3 regions of the Arthrobacter sp. UYEF20 genome follow, and region 3 is predicted to be linked to each of the others. Evidence: predicted binding sites of a transcription regulator. Region 3 holds the regulator's gene; each other region holds the start of a gene.

Region 1 (3,274 bases), on a different contig from region 3:
GGAGGTCATGATGATCACCGTGTTGCGGAAGTCCACGGTTCGGCCCTGGCCGTCCGTCAGGCGTCCGTCGTCGAGCACTTGAAGCAGGAGGTTGAACACGTCCGGGTGGGCCTTTTCGACTTCGTCCAGAAGCACCACGGAGTACGGGTTGCGCCGCACGCGTTCGGTGAGCTGGCCGGCTTCGCCGTAACCGACGTACCCCGGAGGGGCGCCGACCAGCCGGCTCACGGTGTGCCGTTCGCCGAACTCGCTCATGTCGAAGCGCACCATGGAGTTCTCGTCCCCGAACAGGGACCCGGCCAGGGCCTTGGCGAGTTCGGTTTTGCCGACGCCGGTCGGTCCGAGGAACAGGAAGCTGCCCACCGGCCGGCCCTCGTCCCCCATGCCGGTGCGGTTGCGCCGGACCGCTTTCGCGATCAGCGACACGGCGTCTTCCTGCCCGACGATCCGCAGGTGCAGTTCCTCCTCGAGCTTGCCCAGGCGTTCCCGGTCGCCTTCGGTGAGGCGGCTGGCCGGGATCCCGGTGGACCGGGAGATGATCCCCGCGATCTGGTCCTCGCCGACGACGGCTTCCGGAGCGCCCGCGGGGGTGCCCGGGGCGCCGCCGGGAACTGTGGACGCGAGCTTGCTGCTCACCGACTGCATCTCGTCCCGCAGTTGCGAGGCTTCCTCATAGCGTTCGGCAGCGACGGCGTCGTTCTTGGACCGCTCGAGGGTGGCGAGCTGCTCGCGAAGAACTGCGACGTCGGTCCGTGAGCCGAGCTTGAGGCTCAGCCGCGCACCCGCCTGGTCGATCAGGTCGATCGCCTTGTCCGGCAGGAACCGGTCCGTCACGTAGCGGGCGGAGAGCTCGACGGCGGCGCGGATCGCCTCGTCGGTGTAGCGCACGCGGTGGTGTTCCTCGTACCGCCCCCGCAGGCCGTCAAGGATCTGTACGGCCTCTTCGATGCTCGGCTCGCCGACCTGTACGGTCTGGAAACGGCGTTCCAGCGCCGGGTCCTTCTCCACTTTGCGGTATTCGGTCAGGGTTGTGGCGCCGACGACGTGGAGTTCACCGCGGGCCAGGCGCGGCTTGAGGATGTTTCCGGCATCCAGGCCGCCCTCCCCGGCGCCGCCGGCACTGACCACCGAGTGCAGCTCGTCGATGAACAGGATGATTTCCCCGGCGCTCGAGCTGACCTCGTCCATCGCCTTGGTCAGGCGTTCCTCGAAGTCGCCACGGTACCGGGTGCCGGCGAGCATGGCGGGCAGGTCGAGGGCGACGACGCGCTTTCCGCGCAGTTGTTCGGGCACGCTGCCGGCGGCAATCGCCTGCGCCAGCCCGTCGATGACCGCGGTCTTGCCGACGCCGGCTTCGCCGATGAGGACAGGGTTGTTCTTGGTCCGCCGCGCCAGGATCTCGATGGTCTGCTCAATCTCGTCCGCGCGGCCGATCACCGGGTCCAGTCCGCCTTCGCGGGCCCGCGCCGTCAGGTCGCTGCCGTAGGTGTCCAGCATCGGGGTCCCAGACTCAGGGGATGCGGGCTGCCGCTCGCCGGGTTCCGTCTGACTGGGTGCCGTGCCGGGCGCGGAGCCGCGCGGACCGGACTGCTCGGCCGGGCCCGACTGCAGGGACTCCGGCGTGACGCCGGCAGCTGCCAGCACCTGGCCGGCGGGGGTCTCCTGATTGATGACCAGGGCGAAGAACAGGTGTTCGGGATCGACATACGTGGAGCCGAAGGCCCGGGCCACCTGGTACGCATCGAGCAGCGCGCGCTGCGCGGAAGGGGTGAGTGCGGGGGCAATTGCTGCCTGGCCGGCGGCCTTCTCCGGCAGGCGCTCCTCGGCGGCCTTGGCGATGCCTGACGGTGCCGCTCCGGCGTGCTTGATGTAATCGGCGGCCGGTTCCGTCTCGGCCATGACGCGCAGGATATGCAGCGCGTCGACATGGATGTGGCCGTGCTCGACGGCGAATTGCGCGGCGCCGGCCAGCACCTCATGGGTGCGCCGGCTCAGCAGCCTGGTGATGTCCATCGGGTGCCCCGAGCGGGACGCGCGCTGGCCCTGCAGGTAACGCGCAAGGAACTCGTCGAAGGAACTGTCGCCGGAACTCGCCGGTCCGAAAAATGTAGCCATGAAACCTCCATTTAGGAAAGTTGAGTGTACTGGACTCAACGGTGGGACCATGGATTTATTCCCGGTGATCCGATGAGAGCCCCGGGGCTGGTGCCTGGCCTCCAGCCGATGCGCCACGGCCTGGCCATGAACCGTCATGTCCTTGACCACGGGGCCCGTGGCGATCATGCTGGGCTCCTGTTCGCTCCGCCCCGACGGGAAGGCCGGCCATGTCCGCCATCAACTCAGCCACCCCCGCTGCGCGTTTCCGACATGTCTTGGCCGCAGCCGCCGCAGCCGCCGTTGCGGTGCTGATGCTCCTTGCCCCACCAGCTGAGGCAGCCACCACTGCCGCCCCCGGCAACGATTTGTCCTGGCCCCAGTGCGGTCAGACCTTGCCGAAAGGCCAGGCCTTCGCCATCGTCGGCGTGAACAACGGCCTGGCGAACGCCACAAACCCCTGTCTGGACACCCAGCTGACGTGGGCCCGCGCATCCAAGGGCGGGACTGGACAGGCGCCGGTCGCCCTGTATGTGAACACCGCCAACCCGGGCAAAGCCGGGTCGTGGTGGCCCACCAGCAACACATACGGCGGGACTACCGTGCCCTCCCCGTACGGCGAGTGCACCAGTGGATCCTACGGCGCGGCCTGCTCATACATGTACGGGTACGCGAAGGCCTATGACGATGCGAACATCCGCGGCGTGAGCAACCCCGCGTCCTACACCTGGTGGCTTGATGTGGAGACCGGGAACAGCTGGTCAACGGACACGGTGGCGAACAGGGCCGATCTCGAGGGCATGACCGCCTACTTCGCGAGCATCGGAGCCCGCACGGGCCTTTACTCCACCAGAACGCAGTGGGCCCAGATCGTGGGGACTGTGCCGTCTTCAAGCAATCTGTACCCGCTGCCCAGCTGGGTGGCCGGAGCAAACTCGCTCGCCCTGGCGAAACGCAAATGCTCGGACGCCGCCCTGACCGCCGGCGGCAAGGTCACGCTTGGCCAGTACGTTTCGGGCGGATTCGACTACGACTATTCCTGCATCTGAGGCACGCGCCCCGTCAACCGCAACGGGTTCCGCGCTGGCGTCAGCGACGCCCGTGACGGGCTCCTTCCGGAGGTCCCAGGTGTAGGGTTTGCCTCAACTGACGAAGGGGTCCACATGAGCTACAAATATCG
Region 2 (3,274 bases), on a different contig from region 3:
CGCGGCAGAGCGGAGTTCATCCAGCCTGGCCTTCAGTTCGCCCACCCGGTTCAGGCCGGCCTTCTCGGCTTCCCAGCGGGCGTTGAGGGCGGCCAGTTGTTCCTTCTTGTCCGCCATGTCCGCCCGGAGTGCCGCGAGCCGTTCCACTGAGGCGGCGTCTTTTTCGTTGGCGAGGGCCAGCTCCTCCATGGTCAGCCGGTCCACGGCGCGGCGCAGCTGGTCGATCTCCTCCGGCGCCGAGTCGATCTCCATGCGCAGCCGGGACGCGGCCTCGTCCACCAGGTCAATGGCCTTGTCCGGCAGCTGGCGCCCGGAGATGTAGCGGTTGGACAGTGTCGCGGCTGCCACGAGCGCCGAGTCCGCAATGGCCACCTTGTGGTGCGCCTCGTACCGTTCCTTGAGCCCGCGCAGGATGCCGATGGTGTCCTCGACGCTGGGCTCACCGACGTAGACCTGCTGGAATCGTCGTTCCAGGGCTGGATCCTTCTCGATGTGCTCGCGGTATTCGTCCAGGGTCGTTGCGCCGATCAGCCGCAGCTCACCGCGGGCCAGCATGGGCTTGAGCATGTTGCCGGCGTCCATGGAGCTCTCCCCCGTCGCGCCCGCGCCCACCACCGTGTGGAGCTCGTCGATGAAGGTGACGATCCGGCCCTCCGAGTTCTTAATTTCCTCCAGGACAGCCTTAAGCCGCTCCTCGAACTCGCCGCGGTATTTGGCGCCCGCGACCATGGAGGCGAGGTCCAGGGCGACGAGGGTCTTGCCGCGGAGGCTTTCGGGCACGTCGCCGGCCACGATCCGCTGGGCGAGTCCCTCGACCACCGCCGTCTTGCCCACGCCGGGCTCACCGATGATGACGGGATTGTTCTTGGTGCGGCGGCTCAGCACCTGCATGACCCGCCTGATCTCCGTATCGCGCCCGATCACGGGGTCCAGTTTCCCCGCACGGGCCATGGCGGTCAGGTCCGATCCGAACTTCTCCAGCGCCTTGAAGGTGTTCTCCGGGTCCGGGTTGTCCGCCTTGCGGTTACCGCGGACGCCGGGCAGGGCGGCGAGCAGCGCCTCATGGGAGGCACCGGCGTCGCGCAGGAGCTTTCCGACGCCGTCGCTCCCGGCCGAAAGCCCCAGCAGCAGGTGCTCGGTGGACACGAAGGTGTCCCCGAGCTGCTCGGCCTCGTTCTGGGCGTTCTTGATGGCCTGCATGGCGCTCCGGGAGAGCTGGGCCTGCTGCACGGAACTGCCCGACGTGGAGGGGAGCGCCTTGATGGCGGTGCTCGCCTGGACGCTGACGGCCTCCGGGTCGGTGCCCGTGGCGCGGAGAAGCGCGACGGCGACACCCTCCCGCTGGTCCATGAGCGCCTTGAGCAGGTGCGCAGGTTCGAGCTGCGGGTTCCCTGCCGTCGAGGCGTTCATGGCTGCTGCCGAAAGAGCCTCCTGGCTCTTGGTGGTGAATTTGGCGTCCAAAGGGAGCTCCTGCCGGAATGGTGCTGTTATCAAAGTTGAGTCTAACCCGCTCAACTCTGTCCTGACACCCCTGGATCCATGTTTACCCACGGCGGACCCACTGTCCAGTGCCGTCCAGTGCCGTCCAGTGCCGTCCTGGTGCGGACCCCGGGCCGGCGGGTCGGGCCGGCGGTTCCGGGCCGGCCGGGCTGGTGCGGACCCCGGGACATGCCCCCCGCTAGGCCTGGCCAATGGGCATAGTCCCGCTATGCCCATTGTCCGGGGCCTGGAATGGACATGTCCCTACGGATCGGATCGGAAGAATGGACATGTCGTCCTAGGGTCCGAGGACGGCCAATGGACATATCCCCCGCCGCGCCCCGCCAGCGGATAAAATTACTTAACGTTGCTTAACACTCGGGCGCTTACCTAATGTAACTGAGGTCACAGGGACAACAACGAGAGCGAAGGAGGACGGAGATGCGCAAGGACGCCACCACGGTTGCCGCTGATCGCCCCGCTACGCCGGTATCCGCCGCTTCCGTCGCCCGGGCCGCAGGGGTTTCCTCAGCGGCGGTGTCCTACGTACTCAACGGCAAGGGCGGCGTTTCGCCGGAAACCCGACGCCACATCATCCATGTGGCGAACGAGCTGGGCTTCAGGCCCCGTAAGTCCTCGCAGTCAACCGACCTGCAGCGGACCCGCGTGGTCGGCCTGATCCTGCCGAATATCATCAATCCGATGTTTCCGCGCTGGGCCCAGGGCATCATTTCCGCCGCCGCCGAATCCGGCTACGAAGTGTTTGTCGCCACCACGCAGGACGATCCCGACGTCCTCGCCCAGGTCACCGCGACGCTCGCCCACCGCAATGTGGACGGGATCATCCTGGCCGCATCACTCCGGGATGACGCCACGGCCCTGCGTACCCTGCGGGCGGCCCGGATCCCGTATGTTTGCCTCTCGCGCCGCGCCGACTTCCTCGACTCGGACTTTGTCGGAATCGACGACGACGCCGCGGCAACGACACTGATGCAGCACCTGCTGAGCCACGGTTTCACGGAGATCGCCACCGTGATCGGCCCCCGATTCTCCACCGCATCCCTGGCCCGCGAACAGGCCTTCGTCCGCACTGCCGCCGCGGCCGGCATCACCATCAGCGGCGACCGAAAAATCAGCACCCGGGTCAACAACGAGGGCGGCCGGCTGGCGGCCGAACGGCTGTTCTCCAGCGGCAGGCCCCCGCAGGCCGTGGTGTGCGGCAGTGACGAACTGGCCATCGGCGTGATGGAGTATGCCCTCTCCCGGGGGCTCCGGATCCCGGAGGACGTGGCCGTCGCCGGCTGCGACGGACTGCCGCACAGCCGCTCCGGGCTGATCAACCTCACCAGCATCGTCCAGCCGCAGCAGGAAATGGCCCACGAGGCCTTCACCATGCTGCTCAAACGCATCGAAGCCCCGTCCAGCACCTACAACACCAAGATCTGCCGGCACCGCCTGCATATCGGGCGGACCTGCGGCTGCACGCCGCCCGCCGGCTAGCCACACTCCATCACCTTCTTCCGGGCAGCCCGCCCGGCCCCAATGAGGCTGCCCGGCCACCCGGCTGCCCACTGTTCCTGGCCACCAACCCTGACCCCAAATTCAAGGACGAAGACCCATGTCAGTTGTATCCGCACCAACGAAGATGCGCACACCGCAGGAAATTAACGGCGTGATTCTCCGCCGAGTCATGCCGCTCCTGATCGGCGCCTACATCATGGCTTTCCTGGACCGCACCAACATCGGCATGGCCAAGGACCGGTTGGAGATCGATCTCGGCCTCTCCGCCACCGCC
Region 3 (3,274 bases):
AGTGAGATGAGCTTCACCGCAACGCAGAACTAGAGAGGAACGCCATTGGCTAGCCAGGACTGGGTGGACAAGGACTTTTACAAGATCCTTGGTGTCGCCAAGGACGCTTCCGACGCCGACATCAAGAAGGCCTACCGGAAGCTCGCGCGGCAGCACCACCCGGACACCAACGCGGGGGATACCGCCTCGGAGAAGAAGTTCAAGGACATCTCCGAGGCCTACTCCGTGCTCTCCGATCCCGACGAGCGCCAGCAGTATGACGCCATCCGGGCCATGGGCGGAGCCAGGTTCGCCCCGGGCGGCGCAGGCGGCGCAGCCGGCGGCGGTGCGGGCTTTGAGGACCTCTTTGGCGGGCTGTTCACCGGCGCCGGGGGACGGCATTCCGGCGGCTACAGCACCGCAGGCGGCATACCGCCCGAGTTCGCCGACCTGTTCGGCGGAGGCGGCGGCTTCGGCGGTGGCCAGTCCTACCAGCGGGCCCCGCAGAAAGGCGCGGACCGGACGGCATCAACCAGCATCTCCTTTGCCGGTGCGATCCGCGGCACCACCATCGGACTGCGCGAACCGGACGGCGAAGTCATCGACGTCCGGATCCCGGCCGGCATCAAGGACGGCCAGAAGGTCCGCGTCCGCGGCAAGGGCCAGTACGGCCCCGCGGGAAACGGCGACCTCATGGTCACGGTCTCGGTGAAGCCGCACGATTTCTACGTCCGCGACGGAGACAATGTCCGCATCCACGTTCCGGTCAGCTTTCCGGAGGCAGCCCTGGGCGCCGACATCGAGGTCCCGACCATCGACGGCGACACGGTCAAGGTCCGTGTTCCGGCCGGCACCCCGTCCGGGCGCACCCTCCGCGTCAAGGGCCGGGGCGTCAAACACGCCAAGGCCACCGGCGACCTGCTGGTGACGATCGACGTCGCGGTTCCGCGGAAGCTCAGCAAGGCAGCGGAGGACGCCGTGAAGGCGTTCGCCGCGGCCACCGCCGGCGAGGATGCCCGCGCCGGCCTGGCGGCCAAGGCCCGGCTCTAGGCAGCGGAGCAGACCGTGAATATCAGTGCTGACCAGCCGATCTTCGTCATCTCGGTGGCCGCGGAACTGGCCGACATGCACCCGCAGACGCTGCGGCAGTACGACCGGCTGGGCATCGTCTCGCCCAGCCGCGCCCCGGGCAAATCCCGGCGGTATTCCCAGCGGGATGTCATGATGCTCCGCGAAGTGCAGCGGCTCTCGCAGGAGGGCGTCTCCCTCGAGGGCATCAAGCGGATCCTCCAGCTGGAGCGCCAGGTCGCCGCGCTGCAGCGGCGGGTCGGTGAACTGACCGAGGAACTGGGACGGCGCCGCCAGCCGCTGGACGCCCGCGTTTTCGCGGCAGGCACTGCCGGCGACGTCGTCAGCCTCGCCCGCGGCAAGCGGCCCCGGGCCCGCTCGCAGGCTTTGGTGGTGTGGAGGCCGCGCGGGACCGACTGACCCCTTGATGGCGGACTCCGCGGCGTGGTCGAGGACGCCGTGGTGGAGGGAGACAAAGTTGCGGGCCGGGTCACGTGGCGGGGAACCCACGCGGACCGGCTGCGTTGCCTGGTCGTTTCGGCAGGCTCAAGCGCCGCAGGTGGCGTCAGTAGCTGGCGGGGGTTTCGGCAGGCTCAACCACCGGAGATGGGACGTACTTCGCGGCGAGGGCTTCGGAGCCGCGTGCCAGCAGCGCAACATCGGCGCCCACCAGCACGAAGGACGCCCCTGCCGCCAGATAGCCGCGGGCCGTGCCTTCGTTGAAGGCGTTCACGCCGGCCGGTTTCCCCGCCGCTTTTGCAGCAGTAAGGCAGCGTTCGACGGCGGCGATCACCTCGGGGTGTTCCTGCTGTCCCAGCACGCCCATGGAGGCCGCCAGATCGGACGGTCCCAGGAAGATGGCGTCCACAGCGTCCACCGCCAGGATGTCCTCCACAGCCTCAACAGCCGCCGTCGATTCGATCTGCACAGTGACGCTGACCGTTTCGCCGGCCCGGGCGAGGTAGTCCGGGATGCGGTTCCAGCGGGCGGCGCGGGCCAGCGCGGAGCCCACGCCGCGGACGCCCTGGGGCGGGTAGCGGGTGGCCGCCACGGCGGATTCCGCTTCGGCGGCCGAGTTCACCATCGGGATCAGCAGGTTCTGCACGCCAAGGTCCAGGTACTGCTTGATCACCACGGTGTCGTTGACCGGGGGGCGGACCAGGACGTGGACCGGGTAGCCGTTCACCGCCTGCAGCTGGGCCAGGATGGATTCGAGGCCGTTGGGGCTGTGCTCGGCGTCGACCAGGAGCCAGTCCAGGCCCGACCCCGCGCAGAGCTCCGCCACGAGCGGGCTGCCTGAGCACACCCACATCCCGGCCAGCGGGCGGTCCGCAGCGGCGAGGGCGTCGCGGAACGTGTTCGCGTAATCAGCATTTCCGGGGTCTACTCGAAGCGGCACGTCACAACTCCCAACGGTCCGTAGTCGGCGTGCACGGTATCGCCCTTGTAGACCCACATCGGCCGGGTGAAGGAGCCGGCGAGGATGATGTCCCCGGCCTTCATGCCGTCTCCGTGGGCGGCGATCTTGTTGGCCAGCCAATGGACCCCGTTGGCCGGGTGGTCCAGGACGCCGGCGGCCACACCGGTCTCCTCCACGGTCTGGTTCTTGTACAGGATCGCGGACACCCAGCGGAGGTCGACGGCGTCGGGCTTTACCGGGTTGCCGCCGATCACCATGGCGCCCATGGCGGCGTTGTCCGAGATGGTGTCCACGATGGTCCGGCCTTCCATTTCGATCCTGGAATCCAGGATCTCCAGGGCCGGAACCACGTAGTCAGTCGCGTTGAGGACGTCGAAGATGGTGCAGCCGGGACCGGACAGGTCCTTCTTCAAGACAAACGCCAGTTCCACCTCCACCCGCGGATGGGTGTACTGATCCCAGGCCACCGAGCAGCCGGTTTCCAGCACCATGTCATCGAAAATGGCACCGTAATCGGGCTCGGTGATGCCTGTGGCGGCCTGCATCGCCCTGGAGGTCAGACCGATCTTGCGCCCCACCAGCTTGCGGCCTGCGTCCTCGTTGCGGCGCCGCCACAGCTGCTGCACGGCGTAGGAGTCCTCCACCGTCATGCCCGGGTAGCGGGCCGTAAGCAGGGGCACGGGTTTGCGGTTCCGGCCCGCCTCCAGCAGCTCGTCGGCGATGGCCTCGATGGTCCTGGCGTCCAGCATGCTAGAGCTGCGCCCCGAGCTTGAAGCCGACTTCCTCGCCCGGCTCGCGGGTGTAGGA

Evidence for each region. Region 3 encodes HspR, which represses chaperone genes until heat shock. Its sites were predicted from a motif close to AAGTTGAGTCNNNNNGACTCAACTT; they were not measured.
Region 1: the regulator HspR is predicted to act here: its motif matches at 2,133-2,157, upstream of ABIB26_RS22295 (ATP-dependent Clp protease ATP-binding subunit).
Region 2: the regulator HspR is predicted to act here: its motif matches at 1,494-1,518, upstream of clpB (ATP-dependent chaperone ClpB).

What each region holds. Positions count from the first base shown of each region.
Region 1 covers NZ_JBEPNP010000036.1:4,128-7,401, reverse strand. Annotated here, with positions in the region: gene ABIB26_RS22295 (ATP-dependent Clp protease ATP-binding subunit) at 1-2,115, opposite strand, end outside; gene ABIB26_RS22290 (glycoside hydrolase family 25 domain-containing protein) at 2,325-3,143, shown strand; gene ABIB26_RS22285 (hypothetical protein) at 3,258-3,274, shown strand, end outside.
Region 2 covers NZ_JBEPNP010000006.1:19,216-22,489, reverse strand. Annotated here, with positions in the region: gene clpB (ATP-dependent chaperone ClpB) at 1-1,461, opposite strand, end outside; gene ABIB26_RS08680 (LacI family DNA-binding transcriptional regulator) at 1,921-2,979, shown strand; gene ABIB26_RS08675 (MFS transporter) at 3,098-3,274, shown strand, end outside.
Region 3 covers NZ_JBEPNP010000017.1:53,944-57,217, reverse strand. Annotated here, with positions in the region: gene ABIB26_RS17495 (DnaJ C-terminal domain-containing protein) at 46-1,029, shown strand; gene ABIB26_RS17490 (heat shock protein transcriptional repressor HspR) at 1,045-1,467, shown strand; gene ABIB26_RS17485 (HpcH/HpaI aldolase family protein) at 1,613-2,446, opposite strand; gene hpaH (2-oxo-hept-4-ene-1,7-dioate hydratase) at 2,431-3,216, opposite strand; gene hpaD (3,4-dihydroxyphenylacetate 2,3-dioxygenase) at 3,218-3,274, opposite strand, start outside.